2 regions of the Thioalkalivibrio sp. K90mix genome follow, and region 1 is predicted to be linked to the other one. Evidence: predicted binding sites of a transcription regulator. Region 1 holds the regulator's gene; the other holds the start of a gene.
What was found. Region 1 encodes LexA, which represses DNA repair genes until DNA is damaged. Its sites were predicted from a motif close to TACTGTNNATATNNACAGTA; they were not measured.

Region 1 (10,278 bases):
TGACAGGGTGCGGCGCAGGGCTTCGGCGTCCTCGGGGATCGCGGGGTTGCGCAGGGTGGCCAGCAGGCGCGCGGCGGCCGGGCTGCGCGCCACGCCGATGCGCGGGTGGAAGCCCAGCCCCTCCAGGGTCTCCCGCGCCTGCTCGCGCAGGACCGCGAGTCCGCCGAACAGGCGTCGGCTGCGACCCACTTCCAGCAGGATGCGCCGGGCGTCCGGTTCCGGGTGCACGTGATCGGAAAACTGCAGCAGCACGCCGGCCAGCATGGCGATCTGCGCGGTCTGGGCCTGCGGGTCGTGCTCGACGAGTTCCGGGGTATCGAGGATGGCGAGGGCATCGGCCAGCGCCATGCCCGGCCGGGCCCCTGCACGTCGCGCGGCGCGATTGGCGGCATGTACGCACGGCGCGGTGCCGTCTTCGATCACCAGTAACGGGCGCTCGGTCAGGCGTGCGCTGTCCCCCTCGGCGCGTGCCAGGGTCTCCAGCGCCAGATGCGGCAGCTCGACCGCCATCCATTGCTCGTGTCCTGACCGTGGGGCGGTGCGAGGAGCAGGGCCGGGTTCCGCCGAGGCTGTCGGGGGAGCGCTCACAGGCGAGATCAGGCCTGGTTGGTGGCCTGTTCTCGGTCGTGTTGCCCGCCGCCGATGCGGGGCGGCTGGCGGTTGCTCGGGGTGGCCCATCTCAGGACACCGGGACGTGCAGGGCCTGGTCGGAGCGGGCCCAGTCTCCAATGCCCTTCAGGCAATGCAGCTCCAGGCCATTGGTGGCGGGTTGCCAGCGCAGCCGCTGGTGAGCCGGCGAAGGCTGGTCCGCGGCGCGCGGTGGGCGATACAGGATGGCGCAGGCCTGGCTTTCGGCCGCGGCCAGACGCAGCCGGCGCAGCAGCGCGGTTTCCACCGGGCCGTCCAGCCAGGCCAGCAGGGCGCCGAAGGCCGGGTCGCGCAGGCATTGTTCGCCGGCCCAGAGGGTGTCGCGGTCGTGCTCGGTGCGGATCAGTAGCACCCGTTCCGGCGGGATGCCAAGCGGCCGCCAGCCGGGCAGCCAGGGCGTGGCGGGCGGCGCCAGCAGCGCAACCCAGTAACCCTCACGGCCGCAGGCCGCGAGCAGGGGGACCAGCAGACGGGTCTCGCCACAGCCGAAGGGGGCGCCCAGGAGTTCGATCAGCTGGCCGCGTGGCCAGCCGCCCCCCAGGGCCCGGTCCAGCGCCGGGTGGCCGCTGGGCCAGACCGGGGCATCCGCGGCGGGGACGGCGCTGCGCCCGCGCCACAGCGTCGGATGATCGAGCAGGGTGTCAATGCCGGGCACGGGATTCAAGATCGCGCAGTACGCCGACCCCGATGCCCTCGATTGCCAGCGCCTGGCGCTCCAGGTCGATCTCGATCGGGGCGAAGTCGGGGTTCTCCGGCAGCAGGCGCACGCGGGCACCGTCCTGCTCGTAGCGCTTGACCGTCACCTCGTCCTCGATGCGGGCCACGACGATCTGGCCGGGGTGGGCCTCCGGGGTCTGGCGCACGGCCAGCAGGTCGCCATCGAGGATGCCGGCGTCGCGCATGCTCTCGCCATGCACGCGCAGCAGGTAGTCCGGGCGGGCCCGGAACAGGCCGTCGTCGATCCGGTAGTGGCGTTCGATGTGCTCGGTGGCGAGGATCGGCGAGCCGGCCGCCACGCGCCCGACCAGGGGTAGCTCGGCGGGCCGCGCGGCCCGTGCACCGGCCAGGCGGATGCCGCGCGCGGCCCCGCCCACCAGTTCGATCGCGCCTTTTTTCTCCAGGGCTTTCAGGTGGCATTCGGCCGCGTAGGGCGAGCGAAAGCCAAAGGCGCGGGCGATCTCGCTGCGTGTCGGAGCCGTGCCCTGGGTGGCGACGGTCTCGCTGATGTAGTCGAGGATGGCCTGCTGGCGCGCGGTCAGGGACACAACGACTGCTCCGTGGAATGACTGGTTATAAATACAGTATTCCGTGGCAGGGTCCGAGGCAAGTGTCGGGGTCTTGTCGGTGGTATCGAGAATGGCCGACGGTTATCCGGGATGGGTCTCCCTTGAGCGTCGCTTTCCGGGCAATCATGCGATCATGGCCGCGCACGCGAGGCCAAAGGAAATAGAGGGATTCGATGGACTGGATTTTTCCGCTGATCTTCATCGGTGCGGGGCTCATTGTGGTCTCGGTGTTGACGTCGGTGCTGTCGTTCCGGCTGGGTGCGCCGCTGCTGCTGGTGTTCCTGGGGATTGGCCTGCTCGCCGGCGAGGACGGACTCGGGCTCGAGTTCGATGATCCCAATACGGCCTTCCTGATCGGTAGCCTCGCGCTCGCCGTGATCCTGTTCGACTCGGGCTTTGGCACCCGGCTGCGCACCCTGCGCCGGGCGGCCGGCCCGGCCATCGTGCTGGCGACGGTCGGGGTCGCGCTGACCACGTTGCTGCTGGGGGTGGCCGCGCACTACCTGCTGGATCTGCCCTGGGCCTATGCCCTGCTGCTGGGTGCGCTGATCAGCTCCACGGATGCCGCGGCGGTGTTCTTTCTGCTGCGTGTGGGCGGGGTGAAGATTAACCGCCGTGTGCGTTCCATCCTCGAGGTGGAGTCGGGGTCCAACGACCCGATGGCGATCTTCCTCACCGTGGTCTTTATCGAGTGGATCCTGTCCGGCACCACCGTGGGTGGTCTGGCCACGCTGTTTGCCACGGAGTTCCTGTGGCAGATGGGGCTGGGCCTGCTGTTGGGCGTGGTGGGCGGCTATCTGCTGGTGGAACTGGTCAACCGCCTGCCGCTGGAAGAGGGGCTTTATCCCATCGCGGTGATGGCCGGGGCCGTCACCCTGTTCGCGCTGGCCGGCTGGCTGGGCGGGAGCGGGTTCCTGGCGGCCTATGTGGCCGGCATCGTGGCCGGTAACCGCAAGCTGCGTGGGGCGGCGAAGCTGCACCGCCAGCAGCAGGGGCTGACGTGGCTGGCGCAGATCAGCATGTTCCTGATCCTCGGCCTGCTGGCGACTCCCTCGGAGTTTCCGTCGCTGGCGTTGCCGGCGCTGGCGCTGGGGCTGGTGCTGATTCTGGTCGCGCGCCCGCTGGCGGTCTGGCTGTGTCTGCTGCCGTTTCGCCAGGACTGGCGCAGCACGGCGTTTGTCTCCTGGGTCGGGCTGCGCGGGGCGGTGTCGATCCTGCTGGCGATCCTGCCGATGGTGGCCGGGATCGAGGGCGGCGAGCTCTTCTTCAACATCGTGTTCATGATGGTGCTGGTCTCGCTGCTGGTGCAGGGCTGGACCATTCGTCCGGTGGCCGAGCGGCTCGGGCTGGTCGTGCCCCCGGAAATCGGCCCGGTGGAACGGGTGCAGCTGGAGCTGCCGGGCAGTCCCCGGCACGAGCTGGCCGTCTACCGTGTGATCGAGGACAGCCCGGTGCTGCGCGGGGCACGCCTGCCACGCTGGGCGCGCCCGTCACTGGTGGTGCGCGAGGGGCGCTCGGTGCGCTACCAGCAGGCCGGGCATCTGACGCCGGGGGACTATGTCTACATTTTTGTGGTACCGGAGCACGTACCGCTGCTGGACCGGTTGTTTGCGAGCCCCCGCATACCGGGCCACGAGGATCCGGAATTCTTTGGCGAGCTGCCGCTGCACCCGGAGAAGCGGCTGGCCGAACTGTGCGAGATATACGGCGTGTCCTGTGACGCGGTGGATCAGCAGTTGACCATCGGTGCATACCTGGAACAGGAGCTGCCGGGAGATCCGATTGTGGGTGATCGGGTGAGCTTTGGCGCGGCGGACCTGATCGTGCGCGAAGTGGACGACCTCGGGCGGGTGACGCAGGCCGGTCTGGCCTTCATGCGCCACGGCGCCGGCGGCGACGGGCTCACGTTGCCGTGGTATGGCTGGTGGCGGGCCTTGCGCGGGCGGCGCGCCCGGGATCGGAACCGTTAGGGAAACACTGATTAATGTACGCACTCGCGCTCGAGTCGCTTTTGCGTGCGAACAAGGCGCGGTGACTACCGTGCAGTCACTCTGCACAAGGGAGCCGCAACGCCGTGCGCGCGCCCCGTTCTTGATAACAACGGGCGGCCGAGCCCCTGCGTTCAATGGTTTGTGGGGTGCCAACGCGAGTGTGTACATTGATCAGTGTTTCCTTAGCCCCTGTGCTACGGAGACCCCTGTTCCAGGGATTTGCGCAGGTGTTCGATCTGCTCGGGCTTGATGCCGGCAATGTCCTTGATCGGCAGGGTGAACGCAAAGCCGTTGCCCACCTCGCTTAGCGCGAGCTCTTCGTCCAGGCATTTCAGCAGCCGTTCGGCGATGCTGGCTTCCAGGACCATCAGCAGTACCGTGCGCGCCGCGGAGTCCTTCAGGTCCATGATCGGCGAGCGGCGCAGCTGGGCAATGCCCTGGCCCTCCAGCAGTGTCAGGCCGGCCGCGCCCTCGCGGCGGACGGTCTCGATGGCGCGGTCGGCCCGGTTGCGCGGAACCACGGCGGCGAGCAGTACGAATTGCATGGCGTTCCTCGCACAGAAGATTAGGGTTGGGCAGGGCCACCGACGAACTGCATGCCCGCCAAGGCCTGGGCATCCAGTGTGAAGGCCAGACCGTTGTAGGGCTGCAGGAGGTCTAGTTCCAGGTTCAGGCGGCGGGCAATGCGCTCGGCGCGTTGCTCGTCCATCTCCCAGATGCAGATCGATTCCCTGCCCTGGTAGGTCACCCCGAGAAAGGTCATGTGGTCGGGGAAGCCGAGCCCCGAGCCGTGCATCACTGTGCCGTCCATGCCACCTTCCTCGGCGGCGATCTCCAAGGCCAGGTCTTCGCGATCCTGATCGATGATGGCTACCAGAAATGTTTCGGCCATTAGGTGACCCCTGGTTGTTTGGCTCACTTGCTTGATTGTGTTGAGTATCTCAGCAATACCTGCCAGGTGCCCAGACCTATGCTGCCGATCTGGCAGCGGCTGCAGACGAAACGAAGCCTTGTTCGCCGTACCATACCCGGAATGCCGCAAGGGAAACACGGATCCATGTACGACCCCTTTGCCCGCCCGGGCCGCACGCCACCGACATTGAGCATGCCGCACAAGGCGCTGGATGTCGGTTTTACGCTGGATTGGGCCAGTGCCGAGGCCCGGCATCGCGATTGTCTGTTTCTGCCGTGGCTGATGCCTGCGCGGGATGTCTGGCCAGATACCGTTGGGTCGCAGCTGGCCGGGCAGGGTGCCGGGACGGTGGTCGAAAGCGCCGCCGCCGGACAGGTCCCGGTGTCGGACCCGGCGAGCGTGGTGGAGTTGCCGGTGGACGCGTTCAATCGTTGCCTGCGCCGTCACCGAGTGGTGGAACCCCGTGCCGGGCGTTTCTATCCGCGTGCGTTCATCGCCGGCCATGCCGGCATCGAGGCCGGCGACCGCGAGCTGTTCCGTATCGGCGCGCTGGAGGATGCGCGGCTCGTCGCGGACCTGAACCACCCGCTCTCGGGCACGGACCTGCAATTGCGCGCCCGAGTGCTTGCGACCCATGAGGACGGGCGCGACGGCGATGGCATGGTGGACGTGGCACGGCTGCTGACGGCGCGCGGCCCGGGGATGCAGGCCCGCTGGCGCGGGCGACCGACGGACTTCTGGTCCGCAGATGCCTGCGAGCGCGAGGATCCCGCGCCCGATCGCGACTTCTACGCCAGTCCGCGACTGGTGCATCACCTGGATGCCGAGGCCCGTGCCCGGATCGCGGAGCTGTACGCCACGCTGACCCCGCCGGGTGCACGGGTGCTGGACCTGATGAGCAGCTGGGAATCGCACCTCGATCAGCTGCGAGGGCCCGAGGCGGTTGTCGGGCTGGGCATGAACCACGAGGAACTGGCCGCCAACGAGGCCCTGGATCAGGCCCTGGTGCACGACCTGAACCGACAGCCGGCGATTCCGCTGCCGCCCGCGAGCTTCGATGCAGTGGTGTGTACCGCCTCGGTGGAATACCTGACGCGTCCACAGGCGGTATTCGCCTCGGTGCGCGAGCTGCTGCGCCCGGGTGGGGTTTTCGTGGTGACCTTCTCCGATCGCTGCTTTCCGACCAAGACGATCGCGGTCTGGGAGCCGTTGTACGACTTCGAGCGTATGGGGCTGGTACTCGATTTGTTTCTGCGTGCAGGATTCGACGACCGTTCCACGCTCTCGCTGCGTGGCCTGCCGCGCCCGCCGGACGACCCGTACGCCGGGCGGTTGGAACATGCCGATCCGGTATTCGCGGTCTGGGGTTGTCGACGGGACTGAGGGACCTTCGCGGGCAGCCCGCTCCCACGATGGCAGGGCTCACTGTGTGTGGGAAAAAAGGCAACCGGACGGGACTCGGTTCTCAGGCTTGGTTGGCCTGGCACCACGAACGCTGTTTTAACCGGTAAACTGCGCGATGATTCGCAATGCCCGCGTCGCGGGCCGAACACGATGGGGAGTGCATGGCCGCAAGCAAGGCCAAATCCGGGGGCAAGGGCAGGAAGACGGCAGAGCCGGCCGCGGCACCGAGTCTGAGCGGGCAGCTGCTGCGCGGGCTGCGCGAGGGCGCGCTGCTGATCTTCGGCATGCTGGCGCTTTATCTGCTGGTCGCCCTGGTGAGCTATCACCCGGGCGATGCGGCCTGGTCCACCACCGGCGACGGCGAGAGCCTGCGCAACCTCGGCGGCACCACCGGCGCCTGGTTTGCGGACATCGCGTTTCACCTGCTGGGCTATCTGGCGTACTTGATCCCGCTGGCGGTCGGCGGCATCGGCTGGTGGCTGTTCCGGCATCGCCGCGAGGCGCGCATCGCCAGCCCGATGGAGCTGACCGTGCGCGGGGTGGCGCTGATCGTGGCGCTGATCTCGGGCGCGGCCCTGGCCGCGCTGCACCTGCTCCCGGGCGGGATGCCGGTGCACGCGGGCGGCATCCTCGGGGACCTGTTCGCCGGCTGGGCGGTGGCCGGGTTGAGCCTGGTCGGGGCGACGCTGGTGCTGCTGGCGCTGTTCCTGGCCGGGGTGACGCTGTTTACCGGGCTGTCCTGGTTCCTGCTGATGGACCGGCTGGGGCAACTGACCATTCGGGGCTTCGAGCGCCTGCGCGCCCAGCTGGATTCGGCCCGGGACCGCCGCATCGGCGCGCGCGAACGCGCCGAACGCGAGACGCGGGTGGAGAAGGAGCGCAAGCGCACCGAGAAGCGCGCGCCCTCGCGGGTGGAGCCGCGCATCGAGGCGCCACCGCCCAGCCCGCGCGTGCAGAAGGAAAAGCAGGTCCCGTTGTTCACCGAAGGGTCCGGGGCCGATCCGCGTCCGCCGCTGTCCCTGCTGGACGAGGCGCCGCCCCCGCCCGACGGATTCTCCGAGGAGTCGCTGCAGGCGCTCTCGCGACTGGTCGAACTGAAGCTGAAGGACTTCGGCGTGGAGGTCGAGGTGGTTGCCGTGCAGCCCGGCCCGGTGATTACGCGCTTCGAGCTGCAGCCGGCCGCAGGTGTCAAGGCCTCGCGCATCTCCGGGCTGTCCACCGACCTGGCGCGCTCGCTGTCGGTGATGGCCGTGCGCATCGTCGAGGTGATCCCGGGCAAGTCCACGGTGGGCCTGGAGATCCCCAACGAAAACCGCGAGATCGTGGCCCTGTCGGAGATCCTGCGCTCGGATCTGTTCGACGCGAACAAGTCGCCGTTGACCATGGCGCTCGGCAAGGATATCGGCGGCGCTCCGGTGATGGCGGATCTGGCGAAGATGCCGCACCTGCTGGTGGCCGGAACGACCGGTTCCGGCAAGTCGGTGGGCGTGAACGCCATGCTGCTGTCGCTGCTGTACAAGGCGACCCCGGACGAGGTCCGGCTGATCCTGATCGACCCGAAGATGCTGGAGCTGTCGGTCTACGAAGGCATCCCGCACCTGCTGTGCGAGGTCGTGACCGACATGAAGGATGCCTCCAACGCCCTGCGCTGGGCGGTGGCGGAGATGGAACGGCGCTACAAGCTGATGTCGGCGATGGGCGTGCGCAATATCGGCGGGTTCAACAAGAAGGTGCGCGATGCCGAGGCCGCCGGCGAGCCGCTGAAGGACCCGCTGTTCAAGCCGGAGGAGGCACTGACCGAGACCGAAGCGCCCGATCTGGAGCCGTTGCCGTTCATCGTGATCGTGGTCGACGAGTTCGCCGACATGATCATGGTGGTGGGCAAGAAGGTGGAGGAGCTGATCGCGCGCCTGGCACAGAAGGCCCGCGCCGCTGGTATCCATCTGATTCTGGCCACCCAGCGCCCGTCGGTGGATGTGATTACCGGCCTGATCAAGGCCAATATCCCTACGCGTATTGCGTTCCAGGTCTCCTCGCGGGTGGACTCGCGCACCATCCTCGACCAGATGGGCGCGGAACACCTGCTGGGCCACGGCGACATGCTCTACCTGCCGCCGGGCAAGGCGATGCCGGAGCGTGTGCACGGCGCCTTCGTCGGCGACAACGAAGTGCATCAGGTGGTCGAGTACCTGAAGTCCACTGGCGAGCCGGACTACAACGAGGCCATCCTCGACGAGCCGGAGGCGGGCGCGGCGGCCATCCCGGGGCTGGAAGCGCCGGGCGAAGGCGAGGCGGAGACCGATCCGCTCTACGACCAGGCCGTGCAGATCGTGATCGAGACCCGCAAGGCCTCGATTTCGTTCATCCAGCGCCGGTTGAAGATCGGCTACAACCGTGCCGCGCGCATGGTCGAGGACATGGAGGCCGCCGGACTGGTCAGTCCGGTGCAGTCCAATGGCAACCGCGAGGTCCTGGTCCCGGGGCCGAACGACTAGGGAAACACTGATCAATGTACACGCTCGCGCTCGAGTCGCTTTTGCGTGCGAACAAGGCGCGGTGACTGCCGTGCAGTCATTCTGCACAAGGGAGCCGCAACGCCGTGCGCGCGCAAAAGCGGCCGAGCCCCTTCGGGGTTGGCACCCCAGGTTCCCCGATCCTGCGTTGCGCCGCTTGCAGGTAGAACCACTACCCGCTGCGCGACGCGCCTTGTCTCGGAAAACCTGGGGTGCCAACGCGAGTGTGTACATTAATCAGTGTTTCCCTAACGCTTGGCCGGGTCCATGTACCGGATCCTGTGATCCTGCTCGCCCTTTCACTTGTGGCATTCACGCCCGGTTAAGCGACCGGGCGCAGGATCATCGTAAACATGCAACTGGAGCCCGCATGACTGTCCGACTTGTTCCCCGTCTGTTGCTCGCCCTGGCCGCGACGACGATGTTCCTGTTCGCCGGACCGCTGGCGGCCGAGCGCGGCCCGGCACCGGATGCGCGCGCGGCGCTGGACCGTTTTGTCGAGGGACTGGAGACCTTTACCGCCGAATTCACGCAGACGGTGCGCGACGAGACGGGCTATGTGCTGCAGGAGTCGGATGGTTCGATGCAGCTGGGCATGCCCAACCGTCTGCGCTGGGAGGTGACCGAGCCCTTCCCGCAGACGATTGTCTCCGATGGCGAGGACCTGTGGACCTATGACCCGGACCTGGCGCAGGCGACCGTGCGCCCGCTGGGAGATGCCTTCGATGCGACACCGATCGCGGCGATCACCCAGCCGGAGCGGCTGGACGAGCACTTCCGCATGGATGTGCTGCCGGTACGGGACGCCTCGGCGCTGCGCCTGCTGCTGATCCCGCGCAACGAGCAGGCGGACTTCACCCACCTCGAGCTGGACCTGACGCCGGATGGCGATCTGACCCGCATGGCCTTTCGCGACATCTTTGGTCAGGAGACCGAAATTCACTTCGAGCGAAGCGAGCGCAATGCGCCGGTCGACGAGTCCGTGTTTACGTTTGATCCGCCGTCCGGGGTGGATATCTATCGGCCGTAGAGATGTGCCTCCGTCTGGGGCGTTAACGCTACCTGACGTAGGGTGCGGTTGAGCATCGCGAAACGCACCATTCCCCGCGCCGTGGGAAGCCTTGATGGGATTCGCCTGGCTCATCCCATCCTGCGGCCTGCGGCGCGGGGGATTCAGGAGCGGGGCGTGCCCAGCGACTGCTCGATGCGGTCGGCGATGGCGGTGATGCGGGCCGGGCCGGTTTGCTCGGCGCGCTTGAGCTGCTCCTGGCATTCGAGCATCTCGTGGGCGAGGTTCAGCGCCACCATCACCGCAATGCGCTCGGCGCCGACCACTCGGCCGGTGTCGCGCAGCTCGCGCATGCGTTCGTCGACCAGGGAGGCGGAGGCGAACAGGTCGGCGCGTTCCTCGGGCGGGCAGGCGATCTGGTATTCCTTGCCCAGGATCGAGACGCGTACGGGTTCGGACTGACTCATTCGCTGTGCTCCATCGACCGCAGGCGGGCGATCATCGTCTCGACCCG
Region 2 (10,278 bases), 780 kb from region 1:
GGCCCGGTGCTGGAGGCACTGGAACCGCATCTGCCGTTCGAGCTGATCCACGTGAATTTCGAGCCGGACGGACATTTCCCCAATGGCATCCCCAACCCGCTGTTGCCGCAGAACCGCGCGGCGACGGCGGATGCCGTGCGCCGGCATGGGGCGGATCTGGGGGTGGCCTGGGATGGCGATTTCGACCGCTGCTTCTTCTTCGATGCGGCGGGGAATTTCATCGAGGGTTACTACATCGTGGGGCTTCTGGCGCAGGCCTGTCTGGAAGCCGGACAACCCGGCGAGCGGATCGTCCACGATCCACGCCTGACCTGGAACACCATCGAGATGGTGCGAGCCGCGGGTGGCGAGCCGATACAGTCGAAAACCGGGCATGCGTTCATGAAGGAGCGGCTGCGTCATGAGGATGCCATCTACGGCGGCGAGATGAGTGCCCACCACTACTTCCGCGACTTCTACTACTGCGACAGCGGGATGCTGCCCTGGCTGCGAGTGGCCGAACTGATGGGGCGGCGTGGCCAGCCGCTGGGCGACATGGTGGCGGAGCGCATGGCCCGCTACCCCTGCAGCGGCGAGCTGAACTTCGAGGTCGCGGATGTTGCGATGGCCACCGACCGCGTACTGAAGGCCTTTGCCGGGCAGGGCGGGGTGGAGGATCGGACCGATGGGGTCAGCCTCGAATTCTCGGACTGGCGCTTTAACCTGCGCAGCTCCAATACCGAGCCGCTGCTGCGGCTGAACGTCGAGACCCGTGCCGATCCAGCCCTGCTGGAGCGCCGCGTGGAAGAGCTTTCCCGCCTGATACGGGGATAACAACGATGGCGCCTGCCGATATCCAGAACCAACTGCAGCCGGTGATCCTGGCGGGCGGGACCGGCACGCGGCTGTGGCCGGTGTCGCGCAGCCACTACCCCAAGCAGTTCCTGCCCCTGACCGGCGACCAGACACTGCTGCAGCAGACCGTCACCCGACTGGAGGGCCTGCACACGGCGCCACCGCTGGTGCTGGCCAACGTCGAGCATCGCTTTCTGGCCGCCGAACAACTGCGGGCGATTGGTGTCGAGCAGGCGCGCATCCTGCTGGAGCCGGAGGGGCGCAACACGGCCCCGGCAATTGCCCTGGCGGCACTGCAGGCCCGGGCAGAGGGGCGTGACCCTTTGCTGCTGGTCCTGGCCGCCGATCACCACATCGGCGATGGCGATGCCTTCCAGGCTGCCGTGGGCCGCACCGTGGCGCTGGCGGAGGCCGGCTATCTGGTCACCTTCGGGATCGTGCCCGTGACGCCCGAGACCGGCTACGGCTATATCCAGCAGGGCGAGTCGCTGGGCGAGGCCGGTGCGCGGGTCGCGCGTTTTGTCGAAAAGCCCGATGCCGCCACCGCAAGCGAGTACCTGAGCCAGGGGGGCTATCTCTGGAACAGCGGCATGTTCGTGTTCCGCGCCTCGCAGTATCTGCAGGAGCTGGAGCGCTTCGAGCCCGAGATCGTGACGGCCTGTCAGTCCGCGCTGGAGGGCGCGCGCGAGGACCTCGATTTCCTGCGCGTGGACCCGGAGTCGTTTGCCCGGGCCCCGAACATCTCGGTGGACTATGCCGTAATGGAGCGCACCGACCGCGCGGCGGTTACGCCCCTGGCTGCGGGCTGGAGTGACATTGGCTCCTGGTCCGCGCTGGCCGGGGTACGCGGCACCGACGAGCAGGGCAATACCCTGCGCGGCGATTGCCTGCTGGAGGACAGCGAGGGCTGTGTGGTCGATGCCGATGGCCTGCTGGTCGCGGGGATCGGCTTGCGCAACCTCGCGGTGGTCGCCACGCGTGATGCGGTACTGGTGGCGGACCGTGATCGCGTGCAGGACGTCAAGCGCATCGTCGAGCGGCTGAAATCGGACAACCGCAGCGAGCATGTGGACCACCCGGCGGTGTATCGCCCCTGGGGCTGCTACGAGTGTGTGGACGTCGGGCGGCGCTATCAGGTCAAGCGCATTACCGTGAAACCCGGGGCGAAGCTCTCGCTGCAGATGCATCACCACCGCGCGGAGCACTGGGTGGTCGTCAGCGGCACCGCGCGAGTGCGCAACGGCGAAGAGACCTATCTGGTAACGGAGAACCAGTCCACCTATGTGCCGATCGGGCAGATCCACTCGCTGGAAAACCCGGGCGCGATCCCGCTGGAGCTGATCGAGATCCAGTCCGGCAGCTATCTGGGCGAGGACGACATCGTGCGGCTGGAGGACCTCTACGGCCGCGTCTGAATACCGCCCGAGAGGCGATCCCTCGAGCTAGCCGAAGTCGCGGGAGCGGGTGGTCAGCTCGCCCAGCCAGTCGCTGCGGTCGATCAGGCGCTGCACGATCAAGTGGCCGACCCCCTCGCTGTACTGCCACTCGCCGTGGGCCTCCAGCAGGCGGCCGTGCAGGACCTCGGCGCGAAAGCGCTCCACCCGGTCCGGCCAGACGATCAGGTTCAGCGTGCCGCTTTCGTCCTCCAGTGTCAGGAATACCGTGCCATGGGCCGAGCCGGGCCGCTGGCGGGTGATCACGAGGCCGGCATAGCGGGCGCCGGGGTGCCCGGGGCGTTCCAGTAGCCGGGCGGCGGTGGGTAAACGTCTTTGCTCCAGGAACGGGCGCATCAGCGCCAGCGGGTGCGGGCCCAGGCTCAGGCCCTGGGTGGCATAGTCCTGCACCAGGTCGTCCACCGCATCCGGGCCCGGCAGCAGCGGGGTTACGTCGGCCTCGCGCACCGTCTCGGCCGGGGCGTCGGCGAACAGGGGCAGGGGTTCCTCCACCGCCTCGGTCGCCCAGCGCGCCTGGTGGCGGTTGCCGGCCAGCCCCTTCAGGGCGTCGGCGCGGGCCAGGCGGTTGGCCTGGGCGCGGGTGAGTGCAGCGCGGGCGACCAGATCCGGTACGTCCGCGAACGGGCGTTCGGCGCGCGCGGCGACGACACGCTCGGCCACGGCCTGCGCGAGCCCGCCGACCCGGTTCAGGCCCAGGCGCAGGGCCAGCGCGTCGCTTCCGGCTACGGGCTCCACCGTGCAGTCCCAGTCACTGCAGCGCACATCCACCGGGCGCACCTCCACGCCGTGGCGGCGCGCATCGGCGACGATCTGCGCCGGGGCGTAGAAGCCCATCGGCTGGCTGTTCAGCAGGGCGCAGGCGAAGATCGCCGGTTCATGGCACTTGAGCCAGGACGAGACCCAGGTGATCAGCGCAAAGCTGGCCGAGTGGGACTCGGGAAAGCCGTACTCGCCAAAGCCGAGGATCTGCTTGTACAGCTGCTCGGCGAATTTCTCCGGATAGCCGCGTTGCCGCATCCCGTCCATCAAGCGTTCGCGGTAGCGCGCGAGCTGGCCGGTGCGGCGCCAGGCCCCGATCGCGCGGCGCAGCCCGTCCGCCTCGCCAGCGGAGAAGCCGGCCGCGACCATCGCCAGCTCGATCACCTGTTCCTGGAAGATCGGCACGCCCAGGGTGCGCCCGAGTACGCGCTTCACCTCTGCGTTCGGGTAGCTTACCCGCTCCGGGTGGGCGCGGCGCTTCAGGTACGGGTGCACCATCTCGCCCTGGATCGGGCCGGGGCGCACGATGGCGATCTCGATCACCAGGTCGTAGAAGTTTGCCGGTTTCAGGCGGGGCAGCATGCTCATCTGCGCGCGCGACTCGATCTGGAATATGCCCAGGGTGTCGGCCTTCTGCAGCATGCGATAGACCGCCGGGTCCTCGGCGGGGACGTCGGCCAGGCCCCAGTCGCGGCCCCGGTGCTGGGCCATTAGCTCCAGCGCGCGGCGCACGCAGGAGAGCATGCCCAGTGCCAGCACGTCGATCTTCAACAGGCCCACGGCATCCAGGTCGTCCTTGTCCCACTGGATCACCGAGCGCTCCGGCATTGCCGCGTTCTCGATCGGCACCAGCTCGTCCAGCCGGCCCTCGGCGATCACGAAGCCGCCGGTGTGCTGCGACAGGTGGCGGGGAAAGCCCAGCAGCTCGGCGGTCAGGGCCTGCCACTGCCGGGCCAGGGCGCCATCCGGGTCCAGCCCGACCTCGCGCAGCCGCTCGGCGGGGATGCCGTCGTCCCACCAGGCGAGGTTGGCGGTCAGCGCATCCAGTCGTGCGCGCGAGATGCCCAGGGCGCGGCCGACGTCGCGCAGGGCGCTGCGGCGGCGGTAGCGGATCACGGTACAGGCCAGCGCCGCGCGCTCGCGGCCGTAGCGCTGGTAGATGTACTGGATGACCTCCTCGCGGCGCTCGTGCTCGAAGTCGACGTCGATATCCGGTGGCTCGCCGCGCTCGGCGGAGATGAAGCGCTCGAACAGCATGCTGGAGCGCGAGGGGTCCACCGCCGTAATGCCGAGGGCATAGCACACGGCAGAATTCGCCGCCGAGCCGCGCCCCTGGCACAGGATCCCGCGGCCGCGGGCAAAGCGCACGATGTCGTAGACCGTCAGAAAGTAGGGCTCGTAGCCAAGCTGCGCGATGATCCCGAGCTCGCGCTCGATCTGCTCCGTCACCTTCGGCGGGATGCCGTCGGGCCAGCGCCCCCGTGCCCCCTTGAGGGTTTCCTCGCGCAGGTAGGCGGCCGGGCTCGTGTCCCGGGGCAGGGGATCGGTCGGGTAGCGGTAGGTGACCGCATCCAGCGAAAAGTCGCAGTCCCGCGCGATCCGCACACTGGCCGCGAGCCAGGGGGCGGGATACAACGTGGCCAGGTCGTCGCGCGGGCGCAGGCAGCGCTCGCCGTTGGGGAAGCGCGCCGGGGCCGCCTCGGCGACCGTGGTGCGCTGGCGCAGAGCGGTGAGCACGTCCTGCAACGCACGCCGGCCCCGGCTGTGCATGTGCACGTCGCCGCAGGCGACGATCGGGAGTCTCGTCGCCTCGGCGAGCTGTCGTGCGCGGGTTGCGAGCGTGGCATCCTCCGGCGTACGCAACTGGCTGACCGCCAGATGGGCCTGACCCGGCGTGGCCCATCCGGCCAGCCAGCGGACGGCTTCGGCGAGCGCCGGTTCTGCGGGCTCGGGTTCGATACGCAGCAGGACGTGCCAGCCAGCCCGCGCCTCGGCGGGCAGGACGTCGAGGTCCGCCCGGGTCAGGTGGTAATGCCCCTTGTCCGCTGCCCCGCGCGCCTGAGTGATCAGGCGGCACAGCGCGGCGTAGCCCGCCGCATTGCGTACCAGCAGGGTCAGAGCGGGGCCGTCCGCGAGCTGGAAGGTCGCCCCCAGGATCAGGTGCAAGCCACATTCCTTCGCCGCCGCGTGCGCGCGCACCACGCCGGCCAGCGAGGCGATATCGGTCAGCGCCAGCGCGCGATAGCCCAGCGCCCGGGCCCGCTCCACCAGCTCCTCCGGGTGCGAAGCCCCGCGCAGGAACGAGAAGTTGCTGACCGCCATAAGCTCGGCGTACTCCGGCGGTTCGGGGGTAGTGGGATCCATATACTGTTTATATAAACAGTATTCCGGGCTGGCAAGAAACCCTGGCTTCGAGCCGGTGCGCCGGCTCCGGTATGGTAGGCCCGCTACCGGCCGATCCCAGTGACGAATCTCCTATGCGCAGCGCTATCTACAACCTGCTGATCCTGCGCCTGACCTCGCAGTGGTATGCCGAGGTCATGCGGCGGCTGCCGGAAGGGGCGGCCCTGCTGGACGTGGGCATCGGCACCGCCGGCGCGCTGCTCGCCAATGCCGAGACGGCGCGCGCGAAGGGGCTCGTCATCACGGGGATCGATATCGATGCCGACTACATCAAGCACGCCCGGCAAGCCCTGCGCGACTCGCCCCTGGCCGATTGCGCCGAGGCCTGCCTCGAGTCCATCTACGACCACACGGGCGGCCCGTACGACGCGATCTATTTCTCCGCCAGCTTCATGCTCCTGCCGGACCCCGACGGCGCGCTGCGCCACTGCCGCGGCTTGCTGAAGCCGGAGGGGAAGGTGTTTTTCACCCAGACCTTCCAGACTCGCCCCTCCCGCTGGATGGAACGCTTCAAACCCCTGCTCAGACGCATCACGACCATCGACTTCGGCCGCGTGACCTACGAAGAATCGTTTCGGGAGCAGGTGGCGAGGGCGGGGTTTGTGATCGACGAGTTCACCACGCTCGCGAGTCACGGGACGCGTGCATCCGTCCTTGCCATTGCCCGACCCGCCAGCTCCGCCTGAAAGCACGCCGGCTCGCCGCCGACGTGTAGTGGTCAAGCGATTTCGGACACCTCGATAGGAGGTTCGGCTGTCCATTTTCGCTCGTAGGCGTTGGGCGACAGGTAGCCCAAGGTCGAGTGCATTCGGCGCTCGTTGTAGAAGCCGACGATGTAGTCGGTGATGTCCCGGGTGGCCTCGCCATGGTTGGCGTAGTCCCGCCGCCAGACCCGCTCCATCTTCAGGTTCAGGAAGAAGCGCTCGGCCACCGCATTGTCCCAGCAGTTACCCCGCCGGCTCATGCTGGCCCGGGCGCCGTGCTGCGCCAGCACACGCCGCCAGGCGTCGCTGGTGTACTGACAGCCCTGGTCGGAGTGGACCAGCAGACCGGGCTCGGGTTGCCGGCTCTGCAGCGCCATGCGTAGCGCACTGCAGGCCAACTCGGCATCCAGCCTTCGGCTCATGGACCAGCCCACCACCTTGCGGTTGAACAGGTCCAGCACCGCCGCCAGATACGTCCAGCCGGTGCGGGTCCGGATGTAGGTGATATCCGTCACCCAGGCCGCGTTCGGGCGCGATGGCTGGAACTGCCGGTCCAGGTGGTTTTCCACCACCGGCGCGGTCGCATCCCGCTGGGTGGTCACGACGAACGCCCGCTTCCAGACCGGGCGCAGGCCCTGTTCCCGCATCAGACGGCGGACCCGGTAGCGGCCCACCGTCACACCGTCCGAACGCAGGGCGGCCTGCACACGGCGGCTGCCGTAGGTCCATTCCGACTGCTCGAACGCCTCCTTGACCCGTGCCTCCAGTGCACACGGCTGGCGCGGCCGCCGGCGGCGCGTCTGCGCCGCGTAGTAGCCCGACCGGTTCACCTCCAGCAGATCACACACCCGCTTCACCGGAGCCTTCTTCGCCAGCGTCGTGATGCAGCGAACCATCACAGCAGTTCCCGGGCGAAGAAGGCCGAAGCCTTTTTTAGTAGGGCCTTGTCCTCTCGCAGTCGGCGGTTCTCTTCCTCCAGCTCCCGGATCCGGCGTTGCTCCGGCGTCAGGGGGCGACCATCACCCGCCTCGCCGGATCGATCCGCCTTGAGCTGCTCGACCCAGCGCCGGACCGCCGTCTCGCCGACCCCCGTATCCCGCACCACCTGCGGCACACCCTGGCCCTCGTCCACCACCATCCGGGCAACCCGAAGCTTATACTCCGGATCAAAATTCCTGCGTCCCATATCGTCTCCTCGATCAGATCCCAATCATTCCACCGATCGAGGTGTCCACCAACATTAGACCAGCACAACGCTGGACCCTACCCACTGTAGGAGGCGAGCCCTCTCGCCGATCGGGCATATCCAGCGCCCCATCGCCCAGGGGGCTGGGCTCCTACCGGAGAAGGGGGCTTGTGCAGCATGCGGCACGCCGGTTCATTGGCGAGGCCGCGCTCTATCCACTGTAGGAGGCGAGCCCTCTCGCCGATCGGGCATATCCAGCGCCCCGTCGCCCAGGGGGCTGGGCTCCTACCGGAGAAGGGGGCTTGTGCGGCATGCGGCACGCCGGTTCATTGGCGAGGCGGGGCTCTATCCACTGTAGAAGGCGAGCCCTCTCGCCGATCGGGCATGTCCTGCGTCCCATCGCCCAGGGGGCTGGGCTCCTACAAGAAAAAGGGGTTGTGGCGGTATGTGAACAGGATGGGGTGACCTCTTCGGGTACCGCTCCGGCCTGCTTAATCCGAAGGTAGGCCCCGGGCCCTCCTGCGACTGAAGGCACCACCGCACCGTCCGCTAGAACTCGATGTCGTAGCGCAGCTCTTCATCGGGCTGGCGCAGGAAGTTGCCCTGGACCAGATCGACCTGGGATTGCCAGAGCAGGGCGAGGCCATCCACGTCCTCGACATAAGCCGCCATGGTGCGGGCGCCGCTGGCGCGGGCAATGTTCAGCAGTGGCTCCAGGCGTGCGAGCTTGTCGGCGGCATCGTGCAGGCCGTGGGTCAGAGGACGGGCGACCTTCACGTAGTCCGGTCGCAGGCTGCGCAGGAGTTGGGTCGGTTGGTCGCTGGCAAGACCGAAGTGTTCCACGGCCACTCCCACCTGGATATCGCGCAACGCCCCGGTGACCCGTTCGGCCTGCTCCGGATCCGCCACGATGTCTTCCTCCGCCAGTTGCAGCACCAGTGCCCGAGGCGGCAGGGCCGCATCAGCCAGGATGCGACCCAGCCAGCCGACCAGTTCCGGATCGCGCAGTGATCCCCGCGAGAGTTTGACGAAGAACACCGAATCGGGATGGGTGCGCAGTCGGGCCGCCAGGATGTCCACCGCGTTGGTCAGTACCCAGCGGTCCAGCGCTCGATCGAGGTCCAGATGCGCGGCCATGTTCACGAACGGGCCGGGGAGCTGGACATGCCCTTCCGGATCGCGAATCCGGAGCAGGACCTCGTAACGCTCGGCGTTATCAGAGCCGGCGATATTGGCGATGGGCTGATACACCAGAAAGAGGCGCTGCTCGTGAATCGCCCGGGTGATCACCTGGCGCCAGTGCTGCTGCTGTGCGGCACCGCACTCCGGTGTGACCAGCGCCGGATCCAGCTGGATACGGTTGCCGCCCTCTCGGCGGGCCTGCGCGCAAAGCGCCAAAGACTGATCCACCGCATCCGCCGCGGGAAGGTCGGCCAGTGCCGTGATACCGATGCTCAAACCCGGGGACGGCGCGTGGCTCGGGGCACCATGCGGCGCCGGGACCTTCGCATAAAGGGCATCACCCCAGTCCGACAGGGCTTCCGCGTCGACGCGGTTGAGCAGCACCAGGATTGCGTTCTCGCTGAATCGGGTGACGCGCTCGCCCGCGGCCAGGCCCGACGAGATTCGTCCCAGCAGACGCCGCTGAAGCAGCGAGAAACCGGCTACCCCCTGTTCCCGGATCAGACTCGAGGCCTCGTCCCATTCGATACAGGCGAGGGCGACCATCCCGGGCTGAGTCGCCAGCCCCGCGCGCCAGTGGGCGAGCAGAGGTGCCAGATCGCCGGAGCGCAGGGTGCCGGGGGCGCGCCCGGCCCGACGACGTCGGCGGCAGAGGCGCGCCTCTGCACGGACACGCGCGGGCGCCGCCTCCGGCGGTATGTGCGCAAGCCGAGGGCTCGGCTCGGCTCCAGGGCCTTCTGGTGGCGTCAGCAGAACACGCGGGATGTCGAACAGCGACGGATCCTGATCCAGGGAGCGGGACAGGGCCGCGGCCTGGTCGGCCGCGATGTCCACGTCGATCACAATGGCCTCGGGCAGGCTCTCCAGCGCTTGGCCAGGCACGTCGTCCACCGGCGAGAGACGCTGGATGTCGAGCGCCGGGGACTCCTGCAGGGCGCGGGTCGGGGAGACCGACTGCCCGGTGGTGACGAGCATGATCCGCAGCGGGTCCCACGGGCTGGAGTCCACCAGGCCCTCCAGTGTCGCGGCCATTTCGGAGGGAATCGTGGGCATGGTCAGGACCGCGTCCCAGTCGTCCAGCGTCTTCGGCTGTTCTCCACTTTGGGCTCCGTGCAGAACCAGGATGTTGGGCAGGTGGGTCTCATCGTCCGGTGTCGGCGGACCCGGTGGCGCTGACAGGACGACGCGTGCATGAGGCGTTGCCGTCGATTCGACATGAGCCGCCTCTTGCAGGTTGGCAAAGGCGTCCACGCGGAAGCCGCAGGCCACCAGTTGCAATGCCAGTTCGTCCCGCGGCGCGCCTGCGGGCCCGAGTAACTGGACCCGCAGCCGGTCGGGAACCGGAGTCGGCACACTGTCGGCCTCCGGAGCCGCCGGGTGCCCCTCCGACGCGGCGAGATCATCCGGAAGCGTCCCCTGCAGGCGCAGGATCAGAGCGCCAATGGTCTCCTGTTCGTTGGAGCTGGGAGGCAGCGGGCTCTGCAGGTGCTGGGCCACGCGCTCGTCAATGCGCCGCGCCGTGTTCAGCGCCTCCTTCAGCGCCGTCCCGGCCAGCCCTCCGGCGATCACCCGGGTCAGCGCGCGGATCTCCCCCAGGTCCACATGGCGGCAGCCCCGCTGCCGGATCATGTACCACCGGTCGGCCAGGTCGGCGACCATCCGTGGCAGGCCCCGGACAAACTCCCGGCTGGTGGTGTTATCGGATGGAGTTGGAGAGGACTTCGCCTGCGGGGTGCTGCCGGAAGCATCGGCCATG

Region 2: a site for LexA is predicted at 5,413-5,432, ahead of TK90_RS05505 (error-prone DNA polymerase). Genes of this name have one in related genera too.

Annotation. Positions count from the first base shown of each region.
Region 1 covers NC_013889.1:1,938,873-1,949,150, reverse strand. Annotated here, with positions in the region: gene TK90_RS09205 (DNA polymerase Y family protein) at 1-510, opposite strand, end outside; gene imuA (translesion DNA synthesis-associated protein ImuA) at 680-1,303, opposite strand; gene lexA (transcriptional repressor LexA) at 1,290-1,913, opposite strand; gene TK90_RS09190 (potassium/proton antiporter) at 2,108-3,904, shown strand; gene TK90_RS09185 (hypothetical protein) at 4,120-4,470, opposite strand; gene TK90_RS09180 (hypothetical protein) at 4,491-4,817, opposite strand; gene TK90_RS09175 (methyltransferase domain-containing protein) at 4,983-6,221, shown strand; gene TK90_RS09170 (DNA translocase FtsK) at 6,368-8,737, shown strand; gene lolA (outer membrane lipoprotein chaperone LolA) at 9,126-9,785, shown strand; gene TK90_RS09160 (cell division protein ZapA) at 9,929-10,231, opposite strand; gene zapB (cell division protein ZapB) at 10,228-10,278, opposite strand, start outside.
Region 2 covers NC_013889.1:1,157,067-1,167,344, forward strand. Annotated here, with positions in the region: gene TK90_RS05495 (phosphomannomutase/phosphoglucomutase) at 1-813, shown strand, start outside; gene TK90_RS05500 (mannose-1-phosphate guanylyltransferase/mannose-6-phosphate isomerase) at 819-2,249, shown strand; gene TK90_RS05505 (error-prone DNA polymerase) at 2,277-5,411, opposite strand; gene TK90_RS05510 (bifunctional 2-polyprenyl-6-hydroxyphenol methylase/3-demethylubiquinol 3-O-methyltransferase UbiG) at 5,525-6,136, shown strand; one part of gene TK90_RS05515 (IS3 family transposase) at 6,169-7,082, opposite strand; one part of gene TK90_RS05515 (IS3 family transposase) at 7,082-7,340, opposite strand; gene TK90_RS05525 (EAL domain-containing protein) at 7,890-10,181, opposite strand.